Regions from separate parts of the Corallincola platygyrae genome, predicted to be linked through region 1. Evidence: riboswitches for the same ligand, from Rfam matches in the RefSeq annotation. Region 1 holds a riboswitch; the other holds the start of a gene.
What was found. Region 1 has a riboswitch for thiamine pyrophosphate ahead of ABEA14_RS12260 (TonB-dependent receptor). Riboswitches for the same ligand answer to the same signal wherever they lie in the genome.

Region 1 (9,910 bases):
TTCATTAACGGAGAAATCTTCCAGATAATCCACTGTCTGAGAGGATTGTGTATGCAAACCATGAAGCTTAATCAACGTTCTTAAGGCCATATCTTTAGATAGCCTGGAACCATCGGCAGCCTGGTATTCTGTTACGGCAAAGGTATTGTTGTCGTCCCAGTAAACTAGCCTAGGCGTAATGCCGATGTCAGAAGCCTGTTGAGTCAGCTTTCTCTCGTTGCTGCGCCCAGACGGTATTACGTTGTCATTGTTGAAAAGCTTGATGACATAGCCAGCACCGTCGTTTGCCGTAAACCGCCAAACCAGATTATTAAAACCGCCACTCAGAGGTGTTAAGTCGCATGCCTCTGGTGTTACAGGTAGCAGCCGGCCAGGAAGGTTTTTAAGAAGTTTTTGAACTTCAGTGAGTGGCTGCATATTCAAGTTCAGCTTGTTTCCACTTGTTGTAACCCATAACCGCTAGGACTACGTAAAACACGAACAGCAAAGCCGTCAGATACAACCCTTTTTCTGAATAGAGATAGATGGAAACAGCATCAATTACGATCCAGTAGAGCCAGTTTTCGAGCACTTTCGCTGCTACGAGGTAGGTGGTAAACACGGCGAATGTTGTCGTTGCCGCATCTAAGTAAGCAAAATCAGCGCTTGAATAATTGTCCATCAACCAACCGGTGCCTACAGCTACCAGTGACAAGAGAAAGACTGCAATCAGGTGGTGATGGATTGGCCACCGCGTTACGTGCACCTCTCCATCATCTGCTTTATCTCTTTGCCACATCCAGAGCCCGTAACCCGCCATTGCCATGTAATAAACGTTGAGTGCTGATTCCATTAGCAGCGCAACATGCCAGAACAGCATGGTGTAAATGAGCGTGCTGAAAAAGGCTGCAGGCCAGCACCAGAGGCTACGCTTCATGGCCAAAACCAGGTAGGCAATTGCCAGAAGCACTGCTACCAGTTCCCATCCTACTAAGGCGTGAAACTGAATCTGTATGTCAGAGAAAAGGGACTGCTCGTTCATTAGGGTCGGTTGACCTTTTATCTATGGATTTTGTTCGAATGAAACACGTTCTGAGCAAGACGATCTAAGTAAGTAGCGAATGACGCAGCTCATAACGTGGTTCAACGAACCCTATTTCCCTCAAAAGAAGGGCAGCAATTGTTGGTGATTTACGCTTCGTTGCCGGCACTTTATTGGGGCCATTCGACTTCACAGCCTCTGCCTCGCCAAAATCGCCAACATATTGCTGCAAAAACAGACAGCAAAGGTCAACAGACCCAGGCTATTCCGTGTGTGCGAGATTAACGCCGCCAGGAATGAACTTACACACAAAGACGCCGCGCCCCCATTTTTCATTGGCTGCAGCGATCTCAACTTTCAAAAGGTCAAAGATGGCATCATGGTCGCCTTGAAGTTGGGTGCTCATGCCGTTTGTGAGCCGTTCGATCTCAGAATAGCTATCCAGGCGTTGTATGAACCAGTGAATGATTTCCAAATAGTTGTCATTTAGCGGGTACAAGCTAATTTCTGCGGCTGTTTTCATCTTTTACCTTTGTGACTAAAAGTAGTTGTAGCGGAAGGTTACGCCGAACTGTTGCGGATCGCCGTAACGCTCATACAACTTTGGTGCCCAATCAAGGTTTGGTTCATTACCAAAATAGAATCCTCTCACACCATACTCTTCATCTGTTAGGTTTTTACCCCAAGCATAAAGCGCCCAGTTGGCTTCTTCGTAACCAATGCTGGCGTTGAGCAGTTCATAGCTGTCAGCTTTCTGGTCGTGGCTGTCGGAATAGTAAAAGCCATCGCTGCCTCTTACGTTCAGGTTAACAAAAAAACCACTATCGCCGCGCCATGTCGTGCCGAAACTAAACTGGTAATTAGGTGCGTGGGCCAACGAACGACCAGTCAAATCCAGTTGAGAGCCATCGATTTGATCAACGGTATAATCGTCGAACTCGGTATCTAGCAGGCCAAGTGTGCCATATACCACCAAATTACTGGTCGCTTGCCAGTTAGCATCCAACTCTAGGCCATAGCTGTCTGAACTGGTTGCGTTAGCAGTGTAAAGGAAGAAACGTTGAGGATTATCAGGATCCTGAATCGAAGCTTCGACTTGCTGGTCGTCACGTTTCATATAGAACACCGCAGCATTCAACGCGATCTGGTAGTCAGGTAGATAACCGTTCAACCCTATTTCAAGATTGTCTAAGGTTTCGTTGTCGAACTCACGGTACTGATTAAAGTCTGATGGGAGCCCCATATTGAAGCCGCCTGCTTTATAGCCACGAGCCAACTTAAGGTAGGAACTCCAATAACTGGAAACGCTGTAGTGAAGCGAGATATGCCCGCCCCACATTGTTTCTTCAGGGTCAAAACTGTCTCCCGCGTCGTCAGAATATTCCGCGTCTCTCTGTTCAACCCTGACGCCAACAGATAGCGAAGTTGTTTCCGTTAATTCACTGTCGAGCTGCGCAAAGCCGGCGAGGTTAGTCGCTTCGTAATTACTGGACAGGAATTGATCTGGCCAACCGTTATAGAAGCTCTCAAGGTCATTACTTTCATCTAAATCCTGTATATACAGGCCGATAAGCCAGTCAGTTGACTTATTGAATATTCTCGAGTTTTCTGTCGAAAGAAAACGAACTTCCTGGGTAAGCGTGTCTCGCTCTGCATCTTTGTCCCACAGGTAGTCGTATTGGCACGGTATCTGGTCGGCGAAGTCGCCATTGCCGTTTTCATCGTAATAGTCTGTGCAACTCAGCGCTTGCCAGTAACCTGGATTTGCCCAGTCTCCATCATAAGCGTGGGTATGATTTGTATGCGCTGCGCTGGTTATTGATACCAGATCAACATAACTATTGATGCGCCAATTTAGTTTTAGAGATCCGCCGGTTGTTTCCTGGCTATCTTCACCCGGTTGGTCCGTTAAGGTATCAAATCCGTTATTGTCGAGTGTCCATGCGTCGTAACCGTTATCAAAGTTTGCATAGAGCAGCGCAAGTTGTACCTGCAGGTCATCTGACGCATCCCAGTGCCACTTCGAGCGCAGTGTCATCTCGTCACGCTCGTTGGTGTCGTCTGTGCCAAGAAAATCGTTGTCTCTGAACCCATCCTGGTTGTGCTGTTGAAGCGATACCCTGTACCTAAGCGTTCCTTGCTCGTTGACCGGCCCCGATGCATACCCAGCATATTGAGTCAAACTGTCTTCGCCGACTGACACTTCTGTACCGAACTCTGCAGTCTCTGTAGGCGCTGCACTTTGCATATAGATCATGCCTGCCAATGCGTTGGCGCCAAACCTTGTACCTTGCGGCCCTCTGAGAACTTCAATCTGCTCTATATCGAACAAACTGGAGGTTAAACCTAAACCTGAGAGGTCTATGTCGTCTATAACAAAACCAACGGAACTGTTTGGTGCTCCTTGATACTCTTCTTGTTCCCCAACGCCACGGATCTGAAAATACTTGGGCCTTGAACTACCGCCAGCCCAGTTGAGATTTGGGATCGCGCCAAGAATATCCTCGAAATGGCGGCTGGACTCATCCTTGATTTGCTGAGAGTCAATTACGGTAACGCTTGCGGGCACGGTGAATAATGATTGCGGCCTGAAATCTGCGGTTACCTGAATGCGTTCGATTTCCGGTTCTGGGGTTTCAGCATATACCGAGTGGGAAGCGAGAATAGCGCTGATAGCAAGAGATAGAGGGGTAAGGGCATAAGGACGAAGCATATAAAAGTTACCGCCGAATTAAAGTGCTAAAAGGCTGGTAACGTTGCTATTGCCATTCCTACGCCGGTACCAGCCGGATCAGGTTCTAAGGGTTTACCTTGGTTTGGTATCTCAGTTCCCTGAATTGGGAACACCCCTTGGCTTGGCGGTATTATAAATCAGGTTTAACTGTTATGTGACAACTGATTTACAACTTTTCTAACTCTTCACTACGGTCTTCCAATGCCTGTTTAGCTTTTTCAGCCTTTTCCAGTGGTTCCTTGAGCGTATCGACGCTTTGTTGAAGTCTTACCGTCCCACCTTGCTTAGCTTTGTCATCCTGCTTGTTGATGGGGGTATCAATATTAATTATCTGCCCCTCGCTGAGCGTCACTTCATTCGGGTTTGCTACTTCTTTGGCGGCAAGGTTATCACCATAATGCCACACGCCATTTTCGTCCTGCCATTTATAGACGGCAGGTACAGGTTCTTCAATGCCCATAGAAGACTTGCCTTGCCTTAAGAGCATTTTGTATGAGAGAACCAGTTTGTTCTTCCAGTAAACCCACACGGTACTGTGATCGTCTGGCATGATAGTTTTAGTTGTCATCAGCGGCTTGCCGTCAGGCCCTTTAATAATAAAAGGACCTGAACAGGCGAGGGCAACAACAAACAACATGAGGTAAAGGAATTTTTTCATACTAACCGCCACTGAGCTTGGCTTCGTATCCGGCGGATGAGAGATGTTTGAGCAAAGCGTCTCTTCTGTCACCTTGAAACTCAAGCTGGTCATTCTTTACTGCGCCACCGCAGCCTAACTGTTTTTTCAGTTTTTTCAGAAGAGCGGTTAGTTCTGTCTGATTCAGGGGTAAACCCGTGACAAGAGTGACAGTCTTGCCGCCACGGCCTTTACTGGTGCGACTCACTCGAACGTTGCCGTCACCCAGCACTTTATTGGCGTCAGTACTCTTCTTGTTAGAAATGCGCCCACGGTCTGTACTGTAAACCAGGTTTTCATCATCGGAACTGGTTTCCTGCTCGGGCAGTAGGTCTCGGCCTGTTAAAGCAGCTAGATCGGCGAAGCTATTAAGTTTATTTCCCATTTTTTCAAAGCACTGTCAAATTGGTACTTTGTATTGTGATGCGTGTACGCTTAGCAGTAAAGGGAGCTGAGATATTGAGTCCTAAGCGTGTATTGTTTCTGACTTAGCGATACAGCTTTTTTTGGATCCGCTTCTTGTCGATGGCCCTGGCCGCCTTGCTCATCCAATCCTGACTTCGTTTCAACCAAACACGTGCCCAAAGATGATTGATGCTGAGCAGCGCTAAGCCAAAAACAATAAACAACGCGCCTGGTAACGGGGTGAGCAAGCACACAATGCCAACGATCAGTAAAAAGCCGCCCGTGAGACTGATAAACATGTTTTTCATTGGTTCACTCCGTTTCGTTGCTACCAGCTTCGTCGCAAAACTCAGCAAATGCGAGCCTCATTTAGTAACGATTTGTAAGCCGTATCGGGGCTTTTAATTTTCACTTTCAAAAACTAATACTATTCTGACCTTTGTAAGTGGCTCTTCTTTAATGGGAAATAGAAATGAGAATAGGACGAACGGCCTTACATAGACGCTGTGCAACAATCTTTTTCTTAGCATACTTGTTCATAGGCAATGCCTGCTTTGCTCAAGAAGGAAAGCAAGCTACTGATGAGTTATTGGATGTTTCCAATCAAATAGAGCGGCTTATCGCGTCTCATGAAGGGCTCAGGGGAGAGCAAGAGCTACTCCAAAAGCTGCAGATAAAAACGTTATTAGAAAAGCAGTCAGAGACGATTTCTTCACTGTTAGATGAGCTGAGCGCTAACCCGGACTATGTCAGTGCGGATTCAAAAGAGAAACTAAAGCAAAAACTATTAGAGCAATACCGCTTTGCAGAGCAAGCCTATGCTGAACGCTCTAAGGCCCTTTTCACCATGCGAGGAGAGTTTGAGGGCTTGGATGGTGAACCCGCTTTAAAACATGAACTTGCCATAGGCCATGTCGAAGGTTCTCTCAGTCAACTCAACCTTTTAAAGCTGGACCTTATCAAGTGGATGACACAGCTGGGTGTCGATACAAAACATCTTAAAGAAAAGTTAAGTGGTGAGGTCATTCGACGCGGTAAAGAGCTTAGTCTGCTGCTTAATTTTGCCAATGAGCGTATTGGCGTGCTTGTCAAAGAGAAACCAAATGCAACGGCTTCTGAAAAAGAAGATATCGACTTAGCCTTACGCCGCCTAAGTATTAAACGTACAACCTGTACGCAGGCGCTGGAAGGCACTGTGGCGACGTTGGACGCGTTGGAAACAAACGCGGATTATTTCAAAGAGGTGTTAATTACCAGTACGGGTGCTGTCAGCGAAGATATCTTCGAGGTTAAGGTCATCACCAGACTACTGGAATCCTGGACCGAAACAGCGACCGAGTGGTTTGGCGAAAACTCGATTAGTTTTACAGTAAAGCTCATTGTCTTTTTCGCAATTTTGTTTGTTTTCCACCTGCTTTCGAACGTAGTGAGAAAGGTTGCTGAAAAAGCAGTTAACAACTCCAAGTTGAATCTCAGCCAACTACTAAAAGACTTCTTTATATCCATGGCCGGTAAGATAGTGTTTTTTATCGGTGTGATGATTGGCCTCAGTCAGATCGGGGTGCAGCTCGCCCCATTACTCGCGGGCTTTGGTGTTGCAGGTATCGTTATCGGCTTCGCGTTACAGGGTACATTATCAAACTTTGCTTCAGGCATGATGATACTTATTTATCGCCCGTTCGATGTAGGTGACATGGTCATTGCCGGAGGTGTGCAAGGAAATGTCAAAAAGCTCAGCCTTGTGAGTGCCACTATTCAAACGATTGATAACCAAAGGGTCGTCGTTCCCAACAACATGATTTGGAACGATGTGATAACCAACATTACTGCTGAGAAGCTACGCAGGGTCGATATGGTGTTTGGCATTAGCTACTCAGATGACCTGGACCATGCAGAGCGGGTGATTCATGATGTAGTTACGTCTCACCCTAATGTATTAAAACGCCCTGAACCTGTCATTAAGGTTGCTAATCTAGGAGAGTCATCAGTCGACTTTTGGGTAAGACCATGGGTGAAAACAGAGTTTTATTGGGATGTCCTATGGGATCTGACCAAGCAGATTAAACAGCGGTTTGACGAAGAGGGCATTTGCATTCCATTCCCGCAGCGGGATGTACATCTGTATCCAACTGCATTGCCCGTCGCCGTTGATGTGAAAGCCGATTCAAAGGTCCCGGGGGATGAAACGGCTTAGTTAGACAAAACACTACCAGCGCATTGGGGCCTGATAAGTGCGGTCCTTGCCTTGTTGTTTAGCAACGGCGATGCGCTGGTTCTTTCCTAAAAGAATTCGCCACTGATACCAGCTTTCCAGGCAAAGCAGTTTACCAATGCTCGCCAACCAGTGTTTTGAATAGAGCTTTTTGACAGCGGCAATTGCGTCGGGAGATCTGGGTAGCATCCCGCTTAAAATGTCTTTGGCAGCAGCGTCGACATCTGATGAAATCATGGTCAAAACGCCACATTCTTTGGCCTGTTCAGCATTGAAGGTGTTAGCGCTCATTGCCCATAACATGGCCTGATCTCTTGGCATGATTTCACGCAACGCAGTGGTGCCACCCATGTCCGGAATCAATCCCCATTTTCCTTCCATTATCGACAGGTCAGCATCAGGAGTGGCGATCCGGAAGTCGCAGCCTAATGCAATCTGTAATCCGCCACCCCAGCATCTTCCATGTATCGCTGCTACCACAGGTACTGGAATCTCTCGCCAGCCTACGCTGACTTTTTGCGCTAAGTTTGCTTGCCAGGGTAACCACTTCCAGAGAAGCTTAAATCCGGTTTTTTGGCTGGAAAGTACCGATTTAACATCTAACCCAGAACAAAAGTCTTCGCCTGCTCCACGTATGATGATTGCCCTAAGCTGCTTTGATTTCTTCAGTTGTCGTTGTGCGCTAACAATCGCTTCAAACATCTCTAAGCTAAGCGCGTTTCGCTTCTCTGGGCGGTTTAAGGTAACTGTCGCTATCTGATTCTCTGTTGTTATTGTTATGGGGTGCATACTGGTCCGACCAACTGCTGATTTTGTTAAAGCCTAGCACGTTAGCACCAAAAAAAAAGCGAACACCGAAATGGTATTCGCTAAGCCAGAGTGCAAATCAGTTAGATCTTCGCATGTGCTGTGTCCATCAATGCGAAGAGTTTGTCCGCTTTTTCCATTTGGCGTTGAGCCGAGCGTACCTTACGTTGTTTCAGGAATGATTTTGAAAAGCTGAGATAGCGATTAGCCAGTGAGCGCCGGATATCTAGCAATGGTGAAAAATCGCCAGGTAAATCGTTTGCCAATGCGTCAACTTCTTTGTTGATTCTGTCCATTTTTTTGACCGTATCAGCCCTTTGCAATCGGTTATGAAACCCATCAAATGCAGACTGATAGAAGACCTGGGCGGATTCATAAGGGTAACTTGGATCATTGCCGAGTCCTATCTGGTGTTGGTAGTGTGCAACATCGGCAACGGCATTTTTAAGTAACTCTCCTTGAGCAATAAGGGTGGAAAGTTCGTCGCTGTCCTTAAACACTTTTTCGCCCACTGAGATCAGTTGTTTCAGATCACCAACTTTGTGATTTTTAAGCGCATCATTGAAACGCTTCTTAAACAGGTTTTCCGCTGCAATGGTCGGGAGAGGGCGATAGTCGTGTTTGATTAGGGTTAATTCGTTAAGTAGCTCGAAGAGTTCTGACGTTTCTTCATCCGTTTGATAAAGACCCTTTTCAAGAAGCTCATTTAGTCGCTGGTCTAACACCTCTACGGTTCCCCGCCAGCGCTGCAGAAGATCGACATCCAATCGACTTAGAACATTTGAATCTGGGTACAGATTCTTAGCAGCATTTAGCTCTGCTTCGATCGCGTAGTAATCGGGGTAGGTAGCTGAGCGATTATTGAGAATGCTATCAATTCGACCCTCGTAGAACCTAAGTACGGAAGTCTGATGAATCCTTAGCAGACCATTAAGTAAAAGGTGTTCATGTTCTGGGATAGAGGGCAGTAATTGGATCAGTGATTTAGCATCGAGGTGCATCATCTCCTGATGTGATAGCTGTCGGGCTTTCATCTGTTCTAGGTGGGTGTTAAGAAGCGTATTTTCGTGATGAATACCATTAATGTATTGTGCAGCGAACAGGGCAACGACGCATCCAATCGTCAACGTTAAAAGCGCAGGAGCTAACCTTTTGTTAAGTCGTTTGCGCATGCCACTCCATGAAAAATCCGCACTGCTATCCAATGCCAGTCCGCGCTTTAACAACAGCCACTGCCACCATGGCATGCTGCCTGGTTTTCGTGCCACTAATTGTTTCTTTTTGGCAACGTCAGCGGGCTGTCGGTCAAATGGGTGTTTGCTGCAGGCCAGCTCGTAGGCTATCTGGCAAAATGAAAACGCGTCGTCATTAGCGCGAGGACTGCCGCCAGTGATTTGGTTAAGCGAAGCATAGGTTGGCGTGTATCCAGTTAACTGTTCTTTAGGTTGCGTGGTAACTACCGCGAACTTGTCATTAAGTTCTTTGATCGCCTGTGCCACGCCAAAATCAAATATCTTAATTTGGCCCTGACGTGTAAGCATTATGTTGGCTGGTTTTAGGTCTGCGTGGATAACCCCTTGCTTATGGGCGTAGTCAAGGCCATCGATTAACTGGGTTAACAGACCTTTGAGCTTTTTGTAAGGTAGGCCGGTAGGACGCGACCGGCTGATCACCTGCTCCAGTGTCTCGCCATCAAGCCATTCCATCACAATAAAGCACTTGCCACTTTCAAAGCCAAATTCATAAATTCGGATGATGTTAGGGTGGCTAAGCTGTTGTGTTTTTCTTGCTTCAGATATCAGGGCTTCTCTGGCTTCTGCTTGATTGGCAAGTTTGGGTTGAAGTAACTTAATGGCAACATAGGGCTCTTCGATACCAGCCTGTTCCGCAAGCGTATCTACCGCTTTGTAGACGGTGCTCATGCCTCCGGTGCCAATTAAAGACTCTATTCGATAGCGACCATTAAAGAGTTGTCCTATCAAGCCCTCCTGGGGGGGCGATGGTGCGGTTATAGGCTGTGCTCCGTTGCCTAAGGAAGAACCGCTCTTTATGAGT
Region 2 (9,910 bases), on a different contig from region 1:
CTTCGATATGGATGGCACGCTGCTCGACACCATGGCGCTGCATGAGCAAGCCTGGCGAGACACTCTAGCGTTTGTCGAACTGCCCGTTCTCCCTGAGTTAATGCGATCTCTAGTGGGCCTGCCGACGCTGAGAACGATGGAAATCATCGCTGAAGAAGCGGGACTACCGGTACGAGACTTCAGCGCAGGCGTTGAATTCAAACAACAGCGGGTCGACGACCTGATGGCCCATGGCGTAACCGCTACGCCAATTGCTGATATTGCTCGGCACTATTTTGGTAAGAAACCTCAGGGGATTGGCACCGGTTCTGGCACGGATGAAGCCCACTCACTACTTAAACTGGCCGGCATTCATGAGCTATTCTCCGCCGTGGTCGGTGCAGATCTGGTAACCAAACATAAACCAGAGCCAGATACTTTTCTGCTGGCCGCCGAAATGCTGAAAGTAGAGCCAACTCGTTGTGTGGTATTCGAAGATGGTGATGCGGGTATCGATGCAGCAAAAGCAGCAGGCATGGCAACGGTGGATATCAGAGAGTTCTGGCAGCCAGATCCCGGCTACTTTGCTTAGATGACAACTTTCAGAGCATAAGAAACAGACGTCATGTGCCACTCCTATTGAAGAGAAAGGCTCATGACTCTGTGCTCACTTCTTTGCCAGGTAGTCCATCTTTCCAGAGCAGTGGAATAAGGTCGTCGCGATTAACAATTAGCTCTGCCAAGGTGTACTCATCCAGCACTGCCAAAAACGCATTGACAGCTTTCTTGAGTACGCCTTTGAGACGACAAGATGGCGTCAAACAGCAGGCGGGAGAGTTACAGTCAATCCCATCCAGAGCGTTCTCGAGGGCTCGAACCACATCCCCCACACAGATCTCGTCCGCTGGCATGCCCAATCGAATCCCGCCGCCTTTGCCCCGGGTCGACGACACATAACCCAACTTGGCCAACTGGTGGATCACCTTGACCATATGGTTGCGTGACACCTGATAGTGAGCCGACACCTCAGCGATACTGGTCTTCTGATCCCTTGGCAATAACGCCAAATAGATCAGGGTACGTAAACCAAAATCTGTATAGGTAGTGAGCCGCATCTACAATACTCCGGCAGGGGCTGGAACTAAGTTGAGTCTCAATTCTACCATGGCCGCTAGCAAGAAAAGGATGGGGTCAGATCACGCCGTCGCTAAATGCTTGGTCCCAATCTTTCCAAACTGGTTGAAATCCAAGCAGTTTTAGTCTGGTAGCAATCGCCTGAGGGTGTCGATCATCAGAGATCTCAAACTGCTCCAGCTGCGCCACACGGCCATCAGCATAGCCACCCGGTTGAGTACTGGAATAAGCACTCATAGTGGTAACACCCAGTGGTAATACGCTATCGCGAAAACTGGCAGATTCGCGAGTCGACAGCGAGATCTCCACCTGCCCGTTTAACAAGCGATAAGCACATATCAGTTGTACCAGTTGTCGATCTGTCATCACTGACTTGGGCTCTAAGCCACCGGTGCATGGACGCAACCTTGGAAACGACAGGCTGTAGCGAGTTTTCCAAAAACGTCGCTCCAGATAATCCAGATGCGCGGCTACGTGAAAGCTATCTACGCGCCAATCATCCAAGCCAATCAAAGCGCCGAGGCCTATCTTATCAATACCAGCTTCGCCCAACCTCTCCGCGGTCGCCAATCGCCAATCAAAATCGGTTTTCTGCCCCTTCAGGTGATGCTCGGCATAGGTACGGCGGTTATAGGTTTCCTGATAAACCAAAACCGTATCCAAACCGAGACCAATTAACTCTGCGTACTCCTCCGTGGCCAGCGGCTGAACTTCCATCGACAAATGAGAGAAATGCTGCCGCAGCAAAGGCAACGCCTTGCGAAAGTAGTCCATGCCGACTTTGCGTTCCGACTCCCCGGTCACCAGCAGCAAGTGCTCGAACCCTAGAGCCTTGATCGCATGGGCTTCTTCGGTCAGCTCTGCCATATCCAGGGTTTTACGTCGGATCGGGTTATGCATGGAGAAGCCACAATAGGTGCAGATGTTGCTGCACATATTGGACAGATAGAGCGGGATATAGAGCTGAATAGTGTGGCCAAACCGTTGTCGGGTCAGCATCGCCGCCTGCTGTGCCATCTGCTCCAGAAACGGCTCTGCCGCTGGCGATATCAACGCCTGGAAATCGTCGAGGTCGCGTTTTGGTTTGGCCAGCGCTCGCTGCACATCAACGGTAGTTTTACCATTGATGGTCAGCGCCAAATCATCCCAATCCCAAGTGGCGATCTGCTCGGCAAAACTCACTGGCACACCTCGGCTTGGTCAAGGAATGCCGTCAGTGGGCTGCTGGCTACTGCGATCTGCTGTTTTGTCCCCAAGCCAGCTTCATATGCCATTCGTCCAGCCTCAACGGCCATCTTAAAGGCCCGCCCCATGGCAACCGGATCGGCAGCCACGGCGATAGCGGTATTTACCAGCACGGCATCAGCACCCAGCTCCATTGCCAGGCTGGCATCGGATGGTGCACCAATTCCTGCGTCAACAACGACGGGAACCCTCGCCTGCTCGACAATGATTTGCAAAAACTCACGGGTGCGGAGGCCCTGATTCGAGCCAATCGGTGAGCCCAGAGGCATCACCGCCGCACAGCCTACCTCTTCTAACCGTTTACACAGCACAGGATCAGCATGCACATAAGGCAACACATTAAACCCCTGCTGCACCAGCTGCTCTGCCGCTTTCAGGGTTTCGATAGGATCTGGCATCAGATATTTGGGATCAGGATGTATTTCCAGTTTCACCCACTCAGTACCCAACGCATCGCGGGCCAGCTGCGCTGCAAACACCGCTTCTTCAGCGCTTTTTGCCCCTGATGTATTGGGCAGAAGGTTCACACCCGCCTCGATAAGCGGACGAAGAATATCATCCTGTTTGCTTTCCAAATCGACTCGCTTCATCGCCATGGTCACCAGCTCGGTACCACTGGCCAAAATCGCCTTTGCCATCTGCTCTGCGTTGGCGAATTTGCCCGTGCCTGAGAACAATCGACTGGAAAATGACTTACCTGCAATAGTTAACATATGTCTCTCTCACCTATTTTCTCTAGCCACCGGCTATCGCTTTAAATAGCTGGATATGATCTTGATGTGCCAACTCATGCAGATGCCATTGACCCCGAGGTATGATCTGCTGGTTGACCGCGACGGCGATACCCAATGTGTCAAACTGCTGAAGCCGCAACAACTCAGCCACAGTGGCCCCTATCGGGCAATCCACAGCTTCGCCATTCACAAATACCTGAGTCATGGCTGCACCTCGTCCAATCTACTCAGACAGGCATTGAACTGAGCAATTACCTGCTCAGGCTGTTCCGCTCGAGTGATCGCAGTAACCACGGCAATACTACCGACGCCGGTTGCAGCTACCGGCTCTGCTCTTTCAAGGGAGATCCCACCAATCGCTACCAGTGGCACGTCGGGGCAAAGCGCCACCTGTTGTGCTAGGCGATACACACCTTGCGGTTTTGACGGCATCTGTTTGGTTTGGGTCGGATAGATGTGCCCCAGCGCCAAATAGCTCGGTTTTATTTGTGCTGCGCGCAGTAACTCGTAAATACCGTGAGTACTTAGGCCAAGCCGCAGTCCCGCCGATTTAATGACGTCAAGATCTGCGGTCAACAAGTCCTCCTGCCCTAAATGCACGCCATAAGCCCCGGCATCTATCGCCAGCTGCCAATAGTCATTGATAAATAGGCGAGCCTGATACTGTTTACCCAATGCCACCGCTTTGGCGACCTGCGCTTTTAACTCAGGATGATCAGGATCTTTAATGCGCAGCTGGAGCGTCTTTACGCCAGCCTTTAGCAGCCGCTCGATCCACTCGACGGAATCAACGACAGGGTATAAGCCCAACTGTTTGGGACAGGGCACGAAAGAGGCTGCTTGCTCTTTATCGTCGACGACCAGCTCCTGTTCACTTCCCCCTACAAGAGGCAGACATTTAGGATCCGTCGGCCAGCCGCCATGTAGCAAAGGCCCAGCGCCCAGACCCACGCCATAGGCATTCACCAGGCCTTGCTGCAGATAGGCTCGGGCAAACACCAACGCATCTTCCAGTGCGTATCCCAACGACCATACAGCCGAAATGGCACTGGCCAGGACACAGCCGGTGCCGTGACCATGGGCAGTGTTGATGCGGGTCGAGCGCAGCCAGCGCTGCTCACTACCGTTACTCCACAGATCGGTAACTTGTGAACTCTCCGGCGTACTCTCCGGCGCAGCCTCCGCAGCCGTCTCAGATAGAGCATGGCCACCTTTGAGTAAGACGGAGCCAACACCTGTTTGCAGCAACTTATCAACCAGCCGTTCCGGCGATGTCGCGTTCTCAAACGGCATATCAGCTAAAGCAAAGGCCTCGATCAGGTTTGGCGTGAGCAGATCCACTAAGGGCAACAGGTACTGACAAACAGCCGCTAATACGCCGTCATCAGCCATTCGGTCGCCAGAGCTGGCCACAGCTACTGGATCAAAAATCACTTTTGGCGCATTCGCCTGCTGCTTCAGGGTGGCAATATAATCGGCAAGATAACGCACCTGCGGGACTGAAGGCAGCAAACCGATTTTGATTACCCTTGGCGGCATATCCTCTTGCAAGGCCGTCAACTGATCAGCCAGTACCTCAACGGATACCGGATTGACCGAACGAACACCCACTGACGACTGTGCAGTGACTGCTGTAACCAGGGTACAGGCGTGCGCCCCCAACCCGTTGATCGCCTGTATATCGGCCTGAATGCCCGCGCCAGCGCCACTGTCTGAGCCACCAATGGCCCATACTATCGGTTTTTTGAGCGGCTTCTTCACAGTCCTTTCCACCGGCAAAGCTGGCGTTGCCAGCTCTCCGGTGCAGGTGTAAGGCGTGATCATTCTTCCGCCTCTGTTGTGGCAGGTTGATACAACTTGCTACCGTGCTCGCGGAACTGCTGAGACATCTCCGCCATGCCCGCTTCAGCAATATCCGTGTCTTTAATCGTGGTGGTAATCACTTCATCGACTAGCTGGATGCTGATCGCCCGCTCCTGACTGGCAGCGAAGTCACGTACTTCTTGAGAGATCTTCATTGAACAGAACTTAGGGCCACACATGGAGCAGAAGTGCGCCACTTTACCTGACTGCTGTGGGATAGTTTCATCGTGATAGGCGCGGGCACGATCAGGGTCCAACGCCAGATTAAACTGGTCTTCCCAGCGGAACTCGAAACGCGCTTTGGAAAGTGCATTATCACGCACCTGAGCACCCGGATGCCCCTTGGCCAAGTCTGCAGCATGTGCCGCGATCTTGTAGGTGATAAGACCTACCCGCACATCTTCTTTGTTGGGCAGCCCCAGGTGTTCTTTAGGCGTCACGTAACACAGCATGGCACAGCCGTACCAACCGATCTGCGCTGCACCAATACCCGAAGTAATATGGTCATAGCCCGGTGCGATATCTGTAGTCAGTGGGCCCAAGGTGTAAAACGGCGCTTCGTGACAGGCACTGAGTTGCTTATCCATGTTCTCTTTGATCAACTGCATCGGTACGTGACCGGGGCCTTCAATCATCACCTGCACATCGTATTCCCAAGCAATCTTGGTCAGCTCACCCAGAGTGTAGAGCTCACTGAACTGGGCCTGGTCGTTGGCGTCGGCGACCGAGCCAGGACGCAAACCATCACCCAGGCTGAGAGAAACATCATAGGCCGCACAGATCTCGCAGATCTCACGGAAGTGGGTGTAGAGGAAGTTCTCTTCATGGTGCGACAAACACCACTTGGCCAAAATGGAACCACCACGAGAAACGATACCGGTGACGCGACTGGCGGTCATAGGCACATACGCTAACAGCACCCCCGCATGAATAGTGAAGTAGTCCACGCCCTGCTCACATTGCTCCAGCAAAGTATCGCGGAACACGTCCCAGGTCAGATTTTCCGCTACGCCTTTTACTTTCTCCAGCGCCTGATAAATTGGGACGGTACCAATCGGCACCGGGCTATTACGGATAATCCACTCACGTGTTTCGTGAATGTATCGGCCAGTAGAAAGATCCATCACGGTGTCGGCGCCCCAACGGGTCGACCACACCAGCTTTTCGACTTCCTCTTCAATTGACGAAGTCACCGCTGAGTTACCGATATTGGCATTCACTTTCACTAGGAAGTTGCGGCCGATAATCATTGGCTCCGCTTCAGGGTGGTTGATGTTCGAAGGTATGATGGCGCGACCTTCGGCAACTTCTTTGCGCACAAACTCGGGCGTGATCTCTTTCGGTGTTGCGGCACCAAACGATTCTCCGGGATGTTGCACCGCCAGCTCTTCAGCGACTTTGGCGCGGCCCATGTTTTCACGTAGCGCGATGTATTCCATTTCGGGAGTGATAACACCAGCGCGAGCATAGTGCATCTGGGTGACGCATTGACCGAATTTAGCTTTACGCGGTTTGGGCAGGTGCTCAAAGCGAATATGGTCCAATCCTTCATTGGCCAGTCGCTGCTGAGCATAGACAGAGCTGACCCCCTCCAACTGCTCAGTATTATCTCGCTCCAGGATCCACTGTTCGCGCAGGCGTGGTAGCCCTTTATGCAGGTCCACTTCTGCGCCTGGCTCGGTGTAGTAACCGGAAGTGTCATACACCCGCACCGGATCGTTGTCGGTGAACTCAGGTGCGTCTTTGGTGCCACCAGTCAGGGTCGGTGCCAGAGAGATCTCACGCATGCCCACCTTTACGCCTGGCATTTCACCTTGGACAAACACTTTCTGAGAGTTGGGAAAGGAGAGATCCGCCAGATTGTCGAAAAATGCCTGTGCAGCAGCACGGGTTTCGCGACGAGAAGGTTGTTCTATTTTAGTAACGTCTGTTGCTTGTTTCATTGTGGCCTCACGTTTAACCGTGTTAACAGTAAAACGTCGGCGCACCGATAGATGAGTTTGGTCAGTAGGATGCTAGAGTGATCGCCCGAACTGCCAATGACGAAGCACTCTCTTGTTTCCCTTCGCAGGTATTAACCCGATCAGGTTCCACGGATCCCGCTTTCGCGATCTCAGCCTATCCACCCAAAGGTGGCTCGGCACTCCGACAAGAATGTGGGTTTGAGTATAAGGGAAATATTGCAGAAATAGAAAGGGCCGCTTTTCAGCGGCCCTTTAGATATTCGATTGAGAGATAAAGCCAGATATCAGGCAGCGTAGCTCTCTTCGTTTGTCGCCTGAGGGCTGTTTTCGCCAGCGACAAGAACGAGTTGCTTCAGGTGGTCCATAATGTCCACCATTACAGTGCGATCCGTCGCCAGTTGTTTTCGCAGCGCTTCCACTTCTGCTGCGGTCATGGCTTTATCCATCACTATCTCCAACTGGTTAATTTGAAATTGGTTATAAATTCGTCACTGCTAAGACTAGTAATCGCTAAAAAACGCGAGCTGATCTCGCTCAATAAAAAATCACTTAGCTGAGTGATTGCTCTGACTTGATGCAATTTTAGTCAATTGTTTATGTTTTGTTAAATTTTTTATTAAAAAAGATAACTTTTTATTAACTTTCGGTTTTAAAAGGTTTTTTTCACCGCTAGCACAGCCACAAACCGCAATTTGTGACAATAACTACAGTTGAAGACATAAAATTTGGGAGCCAGTTCTCATTTTTTTATTTTTTTACACTCCATTGATACGTGAAACCACTCCACATGCGCACCAACCCGGCCCATACAAGAAACGCCGCTGCGTCATCACTGACAGGCGGCATTTCAAAAACGGTGTAATATTCTTACAAAATAGAGAGTTACTACGAAGCTAAGGCCTTGTTCACTAAGGTTAACATTGCCTCAGAAAGAGGCAGTTTCAATGCTTCCTCATGACCGCGGTCTGACATTTTGGCCCAGGTCTTTTTAACAATACCGATCAGTTTCTCTTCAGTATGTTTGGCGGCAAAGTCTTCAAAGTAGTACTCGAGGAATACCAGGCAAATCACATCTTCCAATGCCTGACACTCTGGATCTCGCTTAATCTTTTCTTTGCGCAGCAACTGCTGAGTGCGTGCAATATCATCCGCACCGTAACCTTGCTCAGCCATTAATTCGCCCGCAAGTTCAGCATGCATTTTGCCAAGACCCACCCGCCACTTCTGATAGCCCGCTCGATCCATTGGGTAATCACTGCGGGGCACGGCCCAACGCTTGATATGTTGAGCTCTGGCCGCGATCTGCAAGTGTTCTGATGCGCCCGGCTCAAACTGAGCCAATCGTTCGCTCATGCGCTGCCCATAAAGCAGTTCCTTTGGAACTTCGACTTCGTAACAGATCTCCAGGTTGGGATCCTGGCTGTTTACCTGGTCAATCGCTTCCAGGGTTTGCTCCAATGGCGTAGTCACGGGATATCCTTTTTTACCTGTGTTTTTCTGTAAATTAGCAGAAATCTCGGGACTTTAGCAGTAATCCTTCCAGCTCATGGCTGCGATCGGTGAGTTTTCCAGCAATCAAGTGAACCACCTCACCCTGCTGCTCAACAATGCCACGCACTTCGAGTAGACGCGCCGTCAAATAGGGCTGTTTCTGGGCTCTTGCGGTGGCCTGCCAAACCACCACATTGGTATTTCCGGTTTCATCTTCCAGGGTGATGAAGGTAACACCCGATGCAGTGCCGGGGCGCTGGCGCCCGGTGACCAATCCAACCACTGTCGCTAAACTGCCATTCGCTCTGGTAATCAATTCTGCCGCAGTGGCACAACCGGGAAGCAAACCCTCACCACGCAATATGGCTAACGGATGACGTTCCAGAGACAACCCCAGACTGGCAAAATCTTCATACACAGACTCCACCTCGGTAGGCGCAGCTAACGCCACGCCATCACTCTCCACCCGTGCAGGAAACAAAGGCGTACTGGCCTCTGCACCTGCCAATTGCCAACGAGATTGGTATCGGTGTCCACCCAACGATTTAAGTGCACCACCGGCTGCAAGCGCTTCCAGCTCATCTTTGGCGATGCCCCCGGCTGCCTGCATGTATTGGTAAAACTCACTCAGGTCTGCAAACCCTTCCGCGGGTCGCGCATCCACTAGGCGTGCCATGGCTTGATGGGACACCCCTTTGACCATACGCAGTCCCAAACGGATACCATGCCCTTCAACTCGATCATGGTTGGCTTGAATAGGCTCCAGCAGATGATCCCAATCACTACGGGTCACGTCCACGGGTAACACTGTCACGCCATGCCGCTTCACATCCTGGACCAGTTGAGACGGCGTATAAAACCCCATGGGCTGACTGTTGAGTAATGCACAGCAAAACGCAGCGGGATAGTGGTATTTCAGCCAGGCAGACACATAAGCCAGTAACGCGAAGCTGGCAGAATGGGACTCGGGAAAGCCATACTCACCAAAGCCGCGGATCTGCCGGAAGACCTGCTCAGCAAAGTCACGCTGATAACCGTTATTGGTCATGCCCAGCAGAAACTTTTTCTCAAACACCTCTAACTGGCCATGCTTTTTCCAACTGGCCATGGCTCGCCGCAATTGGTCAGCCTCACCGGCGCTGAATCCAGCCGCGACCATCGCCAGCTTGATCACCTGCTCCTGAAATAGCGGCACACCCAGCGTCCGTGATAACACAGGCTCTAACGCTGGATTGGGGTAAATCACGGGCTCTACCCCCTGTTTGCGCCGCAGATACGGGTGCACCATATCCCCTTGGATCGGGCCAGGCCGGACAATCGCAATCTGGATCACCAAATCGTAATAACAGCGCGGTTTGAGTCGCGGCAGCATGTTGGATTGCGCACGGGACTCAATCTGAAACACGCCAATGCTGTCAGCCTGGCACAACATGTCGTAGACCTCTGGCTGCTCCCAAACCACCTGCGCCATGCCCATCGGCTCACCGGTAATTTCCGCCA

Region 2: it holds a riboswitch for thiamine pyrophosphate, as region 1 does, so the genes downstream of both, thiC (phosphomethylpyrimidine synthase ThiC) here and ABEA14_RS12260 (TonB-dependent receptor) in region 1, are expected to answer to the same signal.

What each region holds. Positions count from the first base shown of each region.
Region 1 covers NZ_BAABLI010000014.1:210,866-220,775, reverse strand. The annotation lists gene ABEA14_RS12275 (choline/ethanolamine kinase family protein) at 1-417, opposite strand, end outside; gene pnuC (nicotinamide riboside transporter PnuC) at 401-1,021, opposite strand; gene ABEA14_RS12265 (YkoF family thiamine/hydroxymethylpyrimidine-binding protein) at 1,284-1,544, opposite strand; gene ABEA14_RS12260 (TonB-dependent receptor) at 1,560-3,734, opposite strand; TPP riboswitch at 3,773-3,882, opposite strand; gene ABEA14_RS12255 (DUF4124 domain-containing protein) at 3,922-4,413, opposite strand; gene ABEA14_RS12250 (translation initiation factor) at 4,415-4,816, opposite strand; gene ABEA14_RS12245 (PGPGW domain-containing protein) at 4,920-5,144, opposite strand; gene ABEA14_RS12240 (mechanosensitive ion channel family protein) at 5,309-7,030, shown strand; gene ABEA14_RS12235 (crotonase/enoyl-CoA hydratase family protein) at 7,043-7,837, opposite strand; gene ABEA14_RS12230 (serine/threonine-protein kinase) at 7,939-9,837, opposite strand.
Region 2 covers NZ_BAABLI010000015.1:12,861-22,770, reverse strand. The annotation lists gene ABEA14_RS12885 (HAD-IA family hydrolase) at 1-571, shown strand, start outside; gene nsrR (nitric oxide-sensing transcriptional repressor NsrR) at 633-1,094, opposite strand; gene thiH (2-iminoacetate synthase ThiH) at 1,171-2,295, opposite strand; gene ABEA14_RS12870 (thiazole synthase) at 2,292-3,071, opposite strand; gene thiS (sulfur carrier protein ThiS) at 3,094-3,297, opposite strand; gene thiE (thiamine phosphate synthase) at 3,294-4,916, opposite strand; gene thiC (phosphomethylpyrimidine synthase ThiC) at 4,913-6,898, opposite strand; TPP riboswitch at 6,998-7,113, opposite strand; gene ABEA14_RS12850 (hypothetical protein) at 7,204-7,365, opposite strand; gene ABEA14_RS12845 (DUF4202 domain-containing protein) at 7,805-8,389, opposite strand; gene ABEA14_RS12840 (error-prone DNA polymerase) at 8,424-9,910, opposite strand, start outside.